Regions from separate parts of the Caproicibacterium lactatifermentans genome, predicted to be linked through region 2. Evidence: riboswitches for the same ligand, from Rfam matches in the RefSeq annotation. Region 2 holds a riboswitch; the other holds the start of a gene.
What was found. A riboswitch is a leader RNA that binds a small molecule or an ion and turns the genes downstream of it on or off. The one in region 2 is predicted to bind FMN.

Region 1 (7,990 bases), 780 kb from region 2:
CTTTGATTGGGGCAGCCGCTTCCATTATGCTTCCGACTACTTTGACACGATGTATGAACTGGCCGTTAAGCTGATTCAAAAGAGTCTCGCCTATGTGTGTGAACTGACACCGGAGCAGATGCACGAAAACCGCGGTGACTTGACACATCCAGCAGTCAGCCCATACCGGGACCGCCCAACAGCGGAGAATCTGGACCTGTTTGCCCGCATGAAGGCCGGCGAGTTTGAGGACGGCCGTATGACACTGCGCGCAAAAATCGACCTCACCTCCGGCAACTTTAACCTGCGTGATCCTGTGCTGTACCGCATCAACCATATGCCCCACCACCGCACCGGCGGCAAGTGGTGCATTTACCCCATGTATGACTTTGCCCACCCGATTGAGGACGCCATTGAGGGCATCACCCACTCCCTGTGCACACTGGAGTTTGAGGACCACCGTCCATTGTACGAATGGGTGATTAACAACATCGACCTGCCGGCAAAACCGCGTCAGATTGAGTTTGCCCGTCTGGGCATTAATAATACCGTTATGAGCAAGCGTAAACTGCGCAAGCTAGTGGAGGGCAACTATGTAACCGGCTGGGACGACCCCCGTATGCCCACCCTGTGCGGCCTGCGCCGCCGTGGCTTTACGCCGGCCTCTATTCGCACTTTCTGCGAACGCATCGGCGTTTCTAAGGTAAATTCCACTGTAGAGTATGGTTTCCTGGAACACTGCCTGCGTGAAGACCTGAACCAAACGGCACAGCGCACCATGGCGGTTCTGCACCCGATTAAGCTGGTGCTGACTAACTACCCTGCCGACAAAACGGAAACCTTTGAGATGGAAAATAACCCGGAGCGTCCGCAGGATGGCTCCCATACTGTTACGTTTTCCCGTGAGTTGTGGATAGAAGCGGGCGATTTTCTGGAAATGCCGGTTAAAGGTTATCGCCGGCTTTTCCCTGGGAATGAAGTTCGTTTGAAGGCCGCCTACATTGTGCGCTGCACCGGCTGTGAAAAGGCGGAAGACGGCAGCGTTACAACCGTATATGCTGAGTATGACCCTGCTACCCGCGGCGGAGATACGCCGGACGGCCGCAAGGTGCGCGGCACAATCCACTGGGTAGATGCTAAAAACTGTGCCGATGCGGAAATCCACCTGTACGGCAGCCTGTTTACAGTACCGGAGCCGGAACAGGAGGACGACTTCTTAAAAGTTTTGAATCCGTCTTCTCTGGAAGTACTGCCGAACTGCAAAGTGGAACCCACCCTGCAGCAGGCAGACGCAAAGACACCGTTCCAGTTTATGCGGGAGGGATATTTCTGCTTTGATAAGGATTCCACCCCGCAGCACATGGTCTTTAACCGTTCTGTTTCTTTGAAGGACAGCTTTAAGCCGCGTAAAAAATAAAATCCTTTTGGCGCCCCGGCCGGATTTTGTGTGGCTTTCGGGGCGCTTTTTGCACATTCCTATGGAATTATATTCTTTTTTCAAAAAATTATATTGACATTTTCACAAAGATTGTCTATACTATAACATAGTTCAACAAACTGAATAGGTAAAATCTTCAGGGCAGGGTGCAATTCCCTATCGGTGGTAAAGCCCACGAGCCGCAAGGCATGATTTGGTGAAATTCCAAAGCCGGCAGTAAAAGTCTGAATAAAAGAAGAGTAAAGCTGTGTGAAAATAGGTCTGCCTGTATTTCATACGTTTATTTGTCCTGGAATGCGCTGTCATTCCAGGACTTTTTTGTATGTGCCGCAGCAGGATATCCTTGCACGCCGTCAAAAACTGTCATACCCTGAATGGTCAATTCTATTCAGGGCATTTTTATACATGAGGTGATTTTTCATGACGGATGAAGCGTATATGCGTTTGGCCCTTTCCCTTGCCAAAAAAGGCAGTGGAAAAGTGGACCCGAACCCAATGGTCGGCGCCGTTATTGTAAAAGACGGGCGCATCATTGGGCAGGGATTCCACCAAAAGTACGGCGGGCTGCACGCCGAGCGCAACGCGCTGGCTGACTGCACAGAATTGGCCAGCGGCGCAACCCTTTATGTCACACTGGAACCCTGCTGTCACTGGGGCAAAACACCACCCTGTACGGACGCGGTTATTCAAAACGGCATTCGCCGCGTGGTGGTCGGCTCCCCTGACCCGAACCCGTTGGTAGGCGGAAAGGGTGTGCGCATTCTGCGGGAACACGGCATTTCGGTAACGGAAGGCGTCCTTCGGGAAGAATGTAACCAGCTCAACGAACCATTTTTCTATTTCATTCAACATCATGTTCCTTATGGTATTTTAAAGTATGCCATGACTATGGACGGAAAAATAGCAACTGCGACCAGCCTTTCCAAGTGGATTACTGGAGAAGAAGCCCGCGAGCAGGTTCATCGGGACCGGAACCGCTATACGGTCATTTTAGTGGGTGTCGGCACTGTGCTGGCGGACGACCCACTGCTGACCTGCCGACTGCCGGAGGGCGGACAAAATCCAGTGCGCGTCATCTGTGATACACATCTGCGCACACCGCTCACCGCAAAGGTGGTGACAACAGCCGGTCAGGTCCCCACACTGCTGGCAACCTGCTGTGCGGACACGCAACGACAGGAGCCCTATCGCAAAGCCGGGTGTGAAATCTTACAGATACCGAAAAAAAACAGTCATGTGGACCTTGCCCAGCTGATGCAGGAGCTGGGTCGACGAAAATTGGACAGCGTTATTGTAGAGGGCGGTGCGGAACTAAATTGGTCCGCCCTGCAAAGCGGCATCATAGAGAAAGTACAGGCATATATCGCGCCAAAGCTTTTCGGCGGTGCCGCCGCAAAATCCCCCATTGGCGGTACGGGCGCTGCTTCACCGCAGGACGCCGTCCGTCTCTCCCCGCCCACGATTACCCGTCTGGGTGATGACCTGCTGCTGGAAAGCCGGGTGCTGTGATGTTTACAGGAATCATTGAAGAAGTGGGTACTGTACAGGCTATCCGACAGGGTGCCGCTTCCGCATCCCTGACAATCCGCGCAGACAAAGTGCTGCAGGGCAGCCATCTGGGCGACAGCATTGCAGTAAACGGCGTTTGTCTGACCGTAACCGCCCTGTCCCCTACCACCTTTACGGCAGACGCTGTACATGAAACCATGAACCGCACTTCTTTCCATCTGCTGCATCACGGCAGTCCAGTTAATCTGGAACGTGCCATGGCTGCAAACGGACGCTTCGGCGGGCACTTGGTGACAGGCCATGTGGATGGCACCGGAACAGTAACTTCTGTATCCCGTGACGACAACGCTGTCTGGTACACCATTCGTGCTGGGAACGAGCTTCTGCGGTATATTGTGGAGAAAGGTTCCATCACCGTGGACGGTATCAGCCTGACCGTAGCCAATGTGACAGGCACTGATTTTTCCATTTCCGTCATTCCTTTTACAACGGCACATACGACGCTGCAGTACCTGCGGCGCGGCAGTACCGTTAATTTGGAAACCGATATCATCGGGAAGTATACAGAAAAATTTTTGAACCTTTCCCCACCCAACCACTCCCACAAAAATATAGTTTACCAGGATTTGAAATACAGAATGGAGGATTAACGTATGTTTGAGTTCAGCACGATTGAAGAAGCACTGGAAGATTTGAAACAGGGAAAGCTTATCTTAGCCACAGACGACCCGGACCGGGAAAACGAGGGTGATCTAATTTGTGCAGCCCAGTTTGCGACAACTGAAAACGTGAATTTTATGGCTTCTCATGCCAAAGGGCTCATCTGTATGCCCATGAGCAACGAGATATGCGATAAACTGCTGCTGCCGCAGATGGTCAGCAACAACACCGACAACCATGAAACCGCTTTCACAGTGTCCATTGACCATGTCAGCACCACCACCGGTATTTCTGCCGAGGAGCGTGGCATAACTGCCCGCAAATGTGTGGAAGACGATGTTCATCCGGAAGACTTCCGCCGCCCAGGCCATATGTTCCCGCTGCGTGCCAAAAAAGGCGGCGTGCTGGAACGCAGCGGTCACACGGAAGCAACCGTAGACCTGCTGCGCCTTGCTGGCCTGAAACAGTGCGGCTTGTGCTGTGAAATTATGCGTGAGGACGGCACCATGATGCGTACCGCCGAACTGAAGAAAATGGCACAAAAATGGGGCATTAAATTTATTACCATTAAAGCACTGCAGGACTACCGCAAAAAGCACGATAAGTTGGTTGAGTGCGTTGCAAAGGCAAAACTGCCCACTAAGTACGGCAACTTTGTAGCCTACGGCTATGTCAATGAATTAAATGGAGAACATCATGTGGCGCTGGTAAAGGGTGACATTGGCGACGGCAAGAACCTGCTGTGCCGCGTTCATTCCGAGTGCCTGACCGGAGATGCCTTTGGTTCGGCCCGCTGTGACTGTGGCCAGCAGCTGGCCGCCGCCATGCAGATGATTGAGCAGGAAGGCCGCGGTATTCTTCTGTATATGCGGCAGGAAGGACGCGGTATTGGCCTTATCAACAAGCTGCGTGCCTACGAACTGCAGGACCAAGGTATGGATACTGTGGAGGCAAACCTCGCCCTCGGTTTTGCCAGTGACCTGCGTGAATACTATATCGGCGCGCAAATCCTGCAGGACCTCGGCGCAAAGACGTTGCGCCTGCTGACCAACAACCCGGACAAGGTTTATCAGCTGGAAGACTACGGTATGAAAATCATCGAACGAGTGCCAATACAGATTCCTGCAAACCACTATGACCTATTCTACCTGCAGACGAAAGAAAAAAAGATGGGCCATATTCTCAACTACTGAACTTTATGAAAAGAACGGTGCGATAAAGTAAAGATATAAAAGGAGATCTGCATCATGCGTACTTTAGAAGGAAAACTGGTATCGGAACACATCAAGGTCGGTATTGTCGCTTCCCGTTTCAATGAACTAATTACCAACAAGCTGATTGGCGGCGCACTGGATGGTCTGAAACGTCACAATGTAAATGACAATGATATTGACCTTGCGTGGGTACCCGGCGCATTTGAAATTCCGCTGATTGCTTCCAAAATGGCAACCAGCGGCCGCTATGAAGCCGTTATCTGTTTGGGCGCCGTTATCCGCGGCAGCACCAGCCACTATGATTATGTCTGCAGTGAGATGTCCAAAGGAATCGCGCAGGTATCCCTTTCCAGCGGTATTCCGGTAATGTTTGGTGTGCTGACAACGGAAAACCTGGAGCAGGCGCTGGAGCGTGCCGGTTCCAAGGCCGGCAACAAGGGCTTTGAGTGCGCCAGCGGTGCCATTGAGATGGTTAACCTGATTCGGGAACTGAAAGCCTAACTTCCAAAAAACAGCAAAAAAGCGATGCATCTGTTTTAGAAAGCAGATACATCGCTTTTTATTAGCTGCAGGCAGGTCTGAAGACCCGTCTTCTTTACTGATAATACTTTACGGTCCGCGGTGACTGGTGGTAATAGCTGTGGGATACGGACAGCGAAGTCTGACGGTTCCTCTGCAGCGAAACGCCCGTGGCAGAGAACAAAATAAAGAACAGCATACCTGTCTGCGTCCAGGAAATTGTCACATCTGTGCAGCCGTGTACTAATGTCATAATGAGTACAGTCAAAAACAGCAGGTCTGCATTGCAGGCCCGACGGCCACGAATACGGCGGATAATGCCACGCAGATAATACCAGCCGAAAATCAGCATCACTGCACTGCCCAGAATACCAAAATCCAGCAGACAGTCAAGGTACAGGTTATGGCAGTGATATGTGGGATAGGTACCAAATAAATCATGCACTATGCTATAGGCACGCATTCCGCGGCCAAACAGAGGTGTCTGCAGAATGCCGGAAACAGCTCCGTGCCAAATAGACAGGCGCTGATCCGTTGTATAAGAGATTGCCTCTGTGCGGGGGAACAGTGCCGGCACCACCTTGTTGACTGCAAAGAAAGCCACCAGCACGATACCGTACAGGCCAGCCAATTTGCGGCGGTGCTTGCACAGCAGAAAGACAAAAATACCACAGGACACAGCCGCCAGCGCCGACATGGAACCACACAGATACAGTCCCAGCATGTTTACACCCAACAGGACCGTGTACATGGACAACGCACGGCGGTTGCGCAGGGCACGGTACAGAATGATTGCCACCGTAAACTCAATCATCATGCCGAAATAGTTTGCGTTATTAAAGAAGGACACCGGGCGGTAACTGGGATCGGCGGCAAAAGTCACTGCTTTCTGCAAGACAGCCGCCAGCACTGCGGGCACACTCATCAGGCACGCAAGATCCAGCATTTCGTCCAGCAGGCCGCGCGTCATCACGCTGCGCAGATACATGCCGTATACCATCATGGCCAGCAGCATCAGCGTCATAGCCATACCCATATAGTTCCGATAAGAAGCCGATATAAAAAATGAAAAAACAAAAGAACCAAACAACAGCTTAAAATATGGCGCGCCAAACACCTTTCCCCGGCGCTGATAGTTTGCCATGACATAAAATGAAGCTGCAATAATAGTGAAACCGCTGACCGTACTGGGCAGATATAATGAACCGATGACCACCAGTGCAAGGCATTTGTCGGCAAAAGCCGCGTTTGTCTGCAATTTTTGCAGGCCCCGTTTTGCCGCCGCCACCAGGTCCTTTACCTGTGCGATATGGACCAGCTCCTTTCCTGTATCCGGGCGATAAAAAGCCTTTCTGGCAGAAATAATCCTGCCAAAAAGGAAAAAGCGCCGACGCATACATGCAAATCTCTCAATGATGTAACCTAATTATAACATTCCCTCGCAGAAAGGCAAGAAAGAAAGTGCTGAAAATGTCAATTTTTTATTTCTCCTTTTGTGAATTATTTTCTTTTCAGCGTCAATCAGCATCAATTTGTGAATTTTCAGAAAAGCTTTGCAAAAAAAACCTTTTTTCCTGTACCCTGCCTTGCGGAATATAGTATAATAACTTTCAGTATAGATTTTCTGTCGGATAAGGAGTGCAAGATATGGAACGTTTACCGACCGACACCCAAACAGGGCTGTCGCGTGAAGAAGTGCGCACGCGCACCCAGCAGGGACTCATCAACGGCGAAGAGGAAATGAAGACGCAAAGTGTCGGGCAAATTGTCCGCAAAAATATTATTACCCCTTTTAATATATTAAACCTCATTTTAGGTGCGCTGGTTTTTTCCGTTGGTTCCTATAAAAATATGCTGTTTATCGGCGTGGCGGTGTGCAATACCATTGTGGGCTGCTTTCAGGAGATACGCGCCAAGAAAACGATTGACAAACTTTCCCTCATTTCCTCCCCCAAAGCCCATGTTCTGCGTGACGGCAAGCTGTGGGATATATCGGTTTCTCATATCGTTCTGGATGATATTTTACAGCTGACAACCGGCAACCAAATTTGTTCCGACTGTGTGGTGGCATCCGGTAGCTGTGAAGTCAACGAATCCTTGATTACCGGCGAAAGCGACCCTATTGTAAAGCAGGTTGGTGACCACCTGCTTTCCGGAAGCTTCATCGTTTCCGGTACCTGCCGTGCACAGGTAGAACACGTTGGCAAAGAAAATTACGCCGCCAAAATTACCGGCAGCGCAAAATATGTAAAAAAGACAAACAGCGAGATTATGAAAAGTATCAATCTCATTATCCGCATTATCGGCTTCGCCCTAATCCCGGTAGGGCTGGTGCTTTTTTACAAAGAAATGGTCGTGTCAAATTCCAGCTATGCACAGGCAATCGTCAGTACGGTAGCCGCTCTGGTCGGCATGGTTCCGGAAGGACTGGTACTGCTGACTAGTATCGTGCTGGCAAGCAGTGTGGTACGCCTTTCGTTCCATAATGCCCTCGTACAGGAGCTGTATTCTATAGAAATGCTGGCACGGGTGGACACAATTTGTCTGGATAAAACCGGCACCATCACAGAAGGCGCCATGCAAGTGGACGAGATGGAGCCACTGATCAATACACTGACACCAGAACAGATGGGGGCTGCGGTCGCCGCGGTCACATTCACCCTACAGGACC
Region 2 (7,990 bases):
GGTCGTTGCTCACCATCATCTGCACTGTGCGCTGGGTGCCAACCAAAATCAACAGTTTGCGTGCACGGGTAATCGCTGTATAAAATAAGTTGCGGTAATACAGCGGCCGCGGGCCGGGGTACATGGGCATGATGACTGCCGGGAACTCACTGCCCTGACTTTTATGGACCGTCAGTGCATAAGCAAGCTCCAAATCTGTCGCCGTTTCCAATTCATAAGAAACAATGCGGCCGTCCATATCCACAGTGATTGTGGAACCGCCGCGGTCAACTTGCCTTAAAATACCAATGTCTCCATTAAAGACGCCTTCCCCCTCGGAGCCGTCCTCTTTTTCCCATGTCAGTGTATAGTTGTTTCTCGTCTGCATAACTTTATCGCCCTCGCGGAACAGACGGCCGTTTATCTTGATTTCTTTCTTTCCGTGTTCGCGCGGATTGAGGGCATTTTGCAGCAGCGTATTGAGCTGTACTGTGCCCAGCTGGGTTTTCCTTGTCGGCGAAAGTACCTGAATATCCGTCATTGGCGACAAATCATAGCTTGCCGGCAGACGCACCGCACACAAGTCCCGAATGGTCTGCGCAATCTGTTCCGGCTGGGAGCGCTGCATAAAGAAAAAGTCGTGGGTACAATCATTAAGTACCGGCATTTCACCGGCCAAAATGCGGTGTGCGTTGGTTACAATTAAACTTTGCATGGATTGACGGAAGATGCGCTGCAGCTGCACCACCGGCAGCATTCCGGAAGCAATCAGATCCCCCAATACATTGCCTGGCCCGACACTGGGCAGCTGGTCACAGTCGCCTACCAGCACCAGCCGGCAGCCCATGGGCAGCGCCCGCAGCAATGCCTCGAACAAGGAAATATCCACCATAGAAAGTTCGTCAACAATCAGTGCATCGCACTCCAGCGGTTTCTGTTCATTGCGGGCAAAAGTCGGGCTGTCTGTTTCGTCCCACTCCACCTGCAGCAAACGGTGCAGTGTTTTGGCCTCTTCTCCTGTCAGCTCGCTCATTCGCTTAGCCGCACGGCCGGTCGGTGCCGCCAGCAGGACCTTTTCCCCTTTTGCCTGCAGAATACGAATAATTGCATTCAGGGTGGTCGTTTTGCCTGTGCCCGGCCCGCCGGTCAAGACCAGCATACCGTGCGTCAAAGCGGTAATAATAGCTTCTTTCTGTTCATCTGCATAGGAAATGCCGATTTTGCTTTCGAACTCCTCCACTGCCTGCTGTGCATCGGGAATCGGCTGTGAGGGGTAATCCATCATCATCTGCAGCCGCTGTGCCGCAAACACTTCCGCCCGGTACAACCGCGGCAGATAAGCGGCAGTACGGTCCTGTATGGTACAGATAATGACGCTGCCCTCCTGTACCATTTGTGAAAAGACCTCATCCAGCAGCTCCTGCGGCAGGCCAAGCATACGCGCGGCGGTCGGCAGCAGTTTTTCTTTTGGCAGACAGGTATGTCCATTGTTTACATTATGCTGCAGAACATACAAAATGCCTGCGCGCACACGACATGGGTCGTCAGCTGGATGCTCCAGCGTTTCAGCAATGCCATCCGCACGCTGAAAGCTGAGGCCCACGTCGTCTTCACACAGGCAGTACGGGTCACTGCGTACCTGAGAAACAGAATCTGGACCGAACGTGCGGTAAATCCGTACAGATTCCTCCGGTTTCATGCCAAATTCTTTCAGGCCCAGAATCACCTCACGAATGCCAAGCTTTTTTCGGTACTCCTGCCCGATTTGTTCCGCCTTTCGCTGCGAAATGCCACTGATTTCAGCCAGCCGCAGCGGTTCCCGTTCCATAATCTGCAGGGACTGACTGCCAAAGATGCTGACAATTTTTTTTGCCATCGCCCGCCCAATTCCGCGTACCGCACCGGACGAAAGGTACAGCAGAATGGACTCGGTTGTCGCGGGCGGCATTCGCTCATAAATGCTGGCACTGAACTGCCTGCCAAAGGAGGGGTGCTCCGTCCACTGTCCCACTACATGAAGCTCATCTCCCGGCTCCGCTGTAGGCATGGAACCGACCACTGTCACCAGCTCTTCCCCGTTGTTCAGTTCCAGTACGGTGTACCCGTTGCACTCATTGCGAAACGTAATATGTTCAACCGTACCCGTCATTTCCAGCAGCGTCTGCGCTTCCATTTCTCTTTCTACCTCCGGCCCCGGATTGACATTCCTTAATCTATTTCAGTATACTGCAATGCCTGCATATTTGCAAATTCCTCCCTGCTGCAGTAGGATACGCCCGGCGTTTTGTACAGAAAGCACCGGCACAGTTCCCGTGTCTCGCTGTCCATGCCGTCGTCCACCAACAGCAGGCGCTTCTGCTCAAATCCTTCCGTTTCACGCAGGCGGTCGCGGGCACAGCGCAGCTCATACTCAATATCTTCCCTGTGCCCAGAAAGATGCAGTACCAGTACCAGTGTGCCAAAATCTTTGCCAGAGCGGTACAGCATATGCAACATCAGCTGCATCAGGGCACACAGGCCCAGAACAGCCAACAAAATAATAATTACCTGACCTGCGCCCATAAAAAATCACCTCTTTACAGAATATGCAAAGAGGTGATGGACTGCGCACTTTATTTTGGCACAGCAGAATATTTTTAACGAATGGGAACCTTTAGACCAGCGCTTTCTTCAACTCGTCCGCACGGTTAGTCTTTTCCCACGAAACGCCGAGGTCCTCACGGCCCATCTGGCCATAGCTTGCCAGCTTGCAGTAAATCGGCTTACGCAGGTCCAGTGTACGGATAATCGCTGCCGGACGCAGGTCAAAGACTTTTTCGACCGCCGCAGCCAGCTGCTCATTGGTATAGGAAGAAGTACCGAATGTTTCTACCATGATAGATACCGGATGCGCCACACCAATTGCGTAGGCCAGCTGTACCTCGCAGCGCTTTGCCAGACCGGCGGCAACGATATTCTTTGCCACCCAGCGTGCAGCATATGCTGCTGAGCGGTCAACCTTCGTCGGGTCCTTGCCGGAGAAAGCACCGCCGCCGTGACGGCCATATCCGCCGTAGGTATCCACAATAATCTTGCGGCCAGTCAGTCCGGAGTCGCCGACCGGGCCGCCGATAACAAAACGGCCGGTCGGATTGACGTAATACTTTGTATTTTCATCCAGCCATTTTGCTGGAATTGTCGCCTTAATGACCTTTTCAATCATATCTTTCCGAATCTGTTCCAGTGTGACATCCGGGTCATGCTGTGTAGAAAGAACCACTGCATCCACACGCACCGGTGTGTCCCCGTCATATTCAACGGTAACCTGTGTTTTTCCATCTGGACGCAGATATGAAATACTGCCATCTTTACGCACAGCGGCCAGCTTCTTTGCCAGCTTGTGTGCCAAAGAAATGGCAAGCGGCATTTTTTCCTTCGTTTCGTCACAGGCATAGCCAAACATCATACCTTGGTCGCCCGCACCAATGAGGTCATCCGCATCGGAAGCGCCATTTTTTACTTCATAGGACTGGTCAACACCCATTGCAATATCCGGGGACTGTGCATCAATGGAGGTCAGCACGCCGCAGGTGTCGCCGTCAAAACCATAAGCCGGATTGTTGTAACCAATCTCGTTAACAACACGGCGTACGGTAGCGGGAATGTCCACATAGCACTCCGTGGAAATTTCGCCCATAACGTGCACAATACCCGTACAGGCTGTTACTTCACAGGCAACATGTGCCTGCGGGTCTTTGGCAATAATATCATCCAGAATGGCATCTGCAATCTGGTCACAGACCTTGTCGGGGTGCCCTTCGGTAACGGATTCAGATGTAAAGAAATGCTTTGCCATAGAAAAAAGCCTCCTGTGTAAATTCCCCCTATCTGCGGCGGACTAACAAAAAAACGCAGCCCGGTGAAATGCGGACAGCGTTTATCTCTCGATACCTCATCTATCGGCTTCACCGCAGGATTTGGCACCCTACCCAGCCAAAACGGGCTGCGCGGGTTGCCGGACATCATCGGGCCTGTTCCCTCCGCCACTCTTGATAAGGGGTGATATGTAGTTTTTGTTTACGCCTGCTAGTATAGCATAGCCGCCCGACAGCGTAAATAAACAAAAACAGGAATTTGTCTAAAAAAGCGACAAACTCCTGTTTTTACCTAAAAAGAATTTTCTGTATTTCAGCGCCTGCGGCCATGCAGCACCGGGCTGACATATTTGTACAGCGCAAATGTAATAATGGACACCAATACCGCCTTAATCAGGTTCAGCGGTGTTGTAGCGAACAAAACGAATGTTGTCATGTTGTTGATGCTCGCGTTGATTTTTGTGCCCATCCCGATAATAGCATTCAGCGGCATATGGAAAGCGGCTGCGTAAATCGGCAGCAGCAGGAATGCGTTCATCAGTCCGCCGACAACTGCCATCAGCACTGTGCCGACACCCATGCCGACAACCGCTGTTTTCCGTGCTTTATGGTAGCGGTAAATGAGAGCTGCCGGTACGACCAGTGAGCATCCAATGATAAAGTTCGCCAGTTCACCAATGCCGGCTGTCTGTGAGCCGCCGCCAATCAGCATATGCAGAATAACTTTCATGGCTTCTATCACGGCTGCAGCAGCGGGGCCAAGTGCAAAACCACCCAACAGTACCGGAACTTCACTGAAGTCCAATTTGTAAAACGCCGGAAGGAACGGCAGCGGGAACTCGAACGCCATAACAACGGCTGACAGCGCCCCTAAAATGCCAATGACGGCAATGCTGCGTGTGCTGGTCAATTTTGCTGTTTTTTTCAGGGTAGTAGCTTGCGTTTGTGTCGCCATAATTTCTCCTTTTGAGACATGGAATGGATTTAAAAAGCGCCCCAGTGCACAAAACGGCACAGGGGCGCAGTTCTTTCCATATCTTCTACCATCCGGACTATACCGTCGGCTCCGGAATCTCACCAGAATCTTGCGGTTTGACGACCGCTCGCGGGCTAACAGCATCTGCTGCATCACCGCCGGTGGGGAATCACACCCCGCCCCGAAGAATTATTCAATTCTATTACTAAGTATATGAATATTTGCAGGAATTGTCAAGTCCAATCCTGATATTTTTGTGGAATACTCTTATTAACGACCTTTTTCGCATAATTCGGTGTAAATTCACCGCTGGTGATTTCCCATGTCCGGCTCTTCTGCGCCATGGCATTTGAAAAGTCTTTCAGCATGACAACATGGACATTTTGTCCGCCCGCCTCGTAGTACGTAACTGAAGGCTTAAATTTCATGCCGGAGAATGTGACTTTTCCCTTTTCATCTTTTTTATAGGTTACTGTCAGCTGGCCGCTGACCAGATTTTGGGATTTGCGCTGCGTGGAAATCAGGTTGCCGAACGCGTACATGACTGGACACACCGCACCGTCACTTTTGCGTGTCAGCGTGGTCAGCTGCTGCAAAACATGCGGGTGATTTCCTAAAATAACGTCCGCGCCCCAGTCCACCATATCTTGTCCCAGCTTTTTCTCGGTATCCGAAAGAGTATACTGGTCTTCTTCCCCCCAATGGGCTGAAACTACAACAACATCTGCCAAAGAACGTGCCTTTGTAATCAGTTTTTTAATCTCATCGCGCTGGGAAGTGTAGACAATCTTCATCGGGCTGTCGGACGGCAGCGAAATATCATTCGTCATTTCCACAACACCAATCCATGCTGTTTTAATGCCGTTTTTCTCCACAATACGGATATTGTCAAGGTCAGCCTGGTTGCGATAGGCACCAACGACCTGAATTCCTTTTTTACTTTTCCAGTAGTCCAATGTGGCCAGCAGTCCCTTTTGTCCCATATCCAGCATATGGTTGTTGCCTTGGCTGATAACGTCAAATCCGGTATCTACCAGTGCGTCGCCAACTTGTGTGGGAGAATTAAAGCACGGATAGCCGGACAGTGCCCCAACAGATGGTGCCATGACTGTTTCCTGATTGACAAAAGCGACATTTGCCGCTGAAACATTTGATTTGATTTGCTTATAGACCGGACGGAAATCGTATCCGCCGCTAGAAGTAGCGCAGGATTTATAAATGGAACTGTGAATCAAGTCATCGCCTGTACCGAGAATGGTAATTTGTGACGATTTTGTTTCTGCCTTCGCAGATGATGCACTAACAGAGGAACCGCTGCCCGAAGATGCTGCTGTCTTGGGGTGCAGGTTCTGCAGAAGGGCAGCCAATCCCATTGTCAGCAGGCAGATTACCAATACGCTGGACGTTACTATAATGATGCGGTTACGCATCATACGATACCGTCTGGAACGGTGTTTTGGATGTGGTGTACCATGATTATCTTTTTGCATACACATTCCTCCTGTTTTCCTGCTGTATTGTATCTAAGTATAGCAGAAAAACAAAAATAAGCAATAAAAAAGGTCCTGCCCAAAAGGGCAGGACCCGTAAAAGACAAATTAGTCACAGATGTCGGAAACAACGCCGGAACCAACGGTATGACCGCCTTCACGAATGGAGAAGCGGAGGCCCTTTTCAATAGCGATTGGGGCAATCAGTTCAACGGACATTTCAACGTTATCGCCAGGCATGCACATCTCAGTGCCTTCCGGCAGAGAGATAACGCCGGTGACATCAGTTGTACGGAAATAGAACTGCGGACGGTAGTTGTTGAAGAAAGGAGTATGGCGGCCGCCTTCATCCTTAGTCAGAACATAAACCTGACCTCTGAACTTGGTATGCGGATGAATAGTGCCAGGCTTTGCAATAACCTGTCCACGTTCGATGTCTTCACGCTGAATACCACGCAGCAGAGCACCGATGTTATCGCCAGCCTCTGCGTAATCCAGAGTTTTGCGGAACATTTCCAGACCGGTGATAACGCTCTTCTTACGCTCATCAGTCAGACCGATGATTTCAACTTCATCGCCGATTTTAGCCATACCACGCTCAACACGGCCAGTAGCAACAGTACCACGGCCGGTGATGGTGAATACGTCTTCAACAGGCATCAGGAACGGCTGATCAGACTTACGGTCAGGAGTCGGGATGTAGTCATCGACAATGTTCATCAGGTCAACAATGCTCTTGTACTCCGGTGCATTGATATCTTTGGAATCGCACTCCAGAGCTTTCAGTGCAGAACCGCGTACGATTGGAGTAGTGTCTCCCGGGAAGCCGTACTCGTTGAGCAGGTCACGAATTTCCATTTCAACAAGGTCCAGCAACTCAGGGTCATCAACCTGGTCGCATTTGTTCATATAGACAACGATATAAGGCACACCAACCTGACGGGCAAGCAGGATATGCTCACGGGTCTGCGGCATCGGGCCATCAGCAGCGGAAACAACCAGAATAGCACCATCCATCTGTGCAGCACCGGTAATCATGTTCTTGACATAGTCAGCATGGCCGGGGCAGTCAACATGAGCGTAGTGACGCTTATCTGTGGTGTACTCAACATGAGCCGTGTTAATGGTAATGCCGCGCTCACGCTCTTCAGGAGCGGAATCGATGCTGGCATAATCCTTGAAGCTTGCTTCACCTTTCAGTGCAAGCACCTTGGTAATCGCAGCAGTCAGGGTTGTTTTACCATGGTCAACATGGCCGATGGTACCAATGTTCACGTGTGCCTTAGATCTGTCGAATTTTTCCTTCGCCATTGGAAGTATCCTCCTTTATTTTTCAGTTCAGTTTCCCTATTTAACGCAAATTTATTTTAGCAAGAATACAGGGAAAAATCAAGCAGTATTTACGTTTACTCGCCCTTCTTGGTACGAGTGGAAACAATCTTTTCAGAAATGTTCTTCGGTACCTCGGCATAATGGTCGGGTTCCATGGTGAACTGGCCACGACCCTGCGTTTTGGAACGCATATCCGTCGCATAGCCAAACATCTCTGCCAGCGGGACCATTGCATGAATCTGCTGTGCACCATTAATAGCATCCATGCCACCAATCATGCCGCGGCGAGAGTTCAGGTCACCGATAACATCGCCCATATACTCATCCGGAACCGTAACGGTAACTTTCATGACAGGCTC

Region 1: linked by a shared signal. The riboswitch ahead of ribD (bifunctional diaminohydroxyphosphoribosylaminopyrimidine deaminase/5-amino-6-(5-phosphoribosylamino)uracil reductase RibD) and the one ahead of GJQ69_RS08055 (ECF transporter S component) in region 2 are both predicted to bind FMN.

The regions. Positions count from the first base shown of each region.
Region 1 is NZ_CP046051.1:851,900-859,889, reverse strand. Features, by position in the region: gene GJQ69_RS04190 (glutamine--tRNA ligase/YqeY domain fusion protein) at 1-1,396, shown strand, start outside; FMN riboswitch at 1,546-1,661, shown strand; gene ribD (bifunctional diaminohydroxyphosphoribosylaminopyrimidine deaminase/5-amino-6-(5-phosphoribosylamino)uracil reductase RibD) at 1,838-2,926, shown strand; gene GJQ69_RS04180 (riboflavin synthase) at 2,926-3,576, shown strand; gene GJQ69_RS04175 (bifunctional 3,4-dihydroxy-2-butanone-4-phosphate synthase/GTP cyclohydrolase II) at 3,580-4,779, shown strand; gene ribH (6,7-dimethyl-8-ribityllumazine synthase) at 4,834-5,301, shown strand; gene GJQ69_RS04165 (O-antigen ligase family protein) at 5,396-6,715, opposite strand; gene GJQ69_RS04160 (cation-translocating P-type ATPase) at 6,967-7,990, shown strand, end outside.
Region 2 is NZ_CP046051.1:1,634,995-1,642,984, forward strand. Features, by position in the region: gene recD2 (SF1B family DNA helicase RecD2) at 1-2,152, opposite strand, end outside; gene GJQ69_RS08045 (hypothetical protein) at 2,188-2,541, opposite strand; gene metK (methionine adenosyltransferase) at 2,633-3,814, opposite strand; SAM riboswitch class I at 3,908-4,017, opposite strand; gene GJQ69_RS08055 (ECF transporter S component) at 4,147-4,788, opposite strand; FMN riboswitch at 4,865-5,002, opposite strand; gene GJQ69_RS08060 (CapA family protein) at 5,043-6,299, opposite strand; gene tuf (elongation factor Tu) at 6,408-7,610, opposite strand; gene fusA (elongation factor G) at 7,706-7,990, opposite strand, start outside.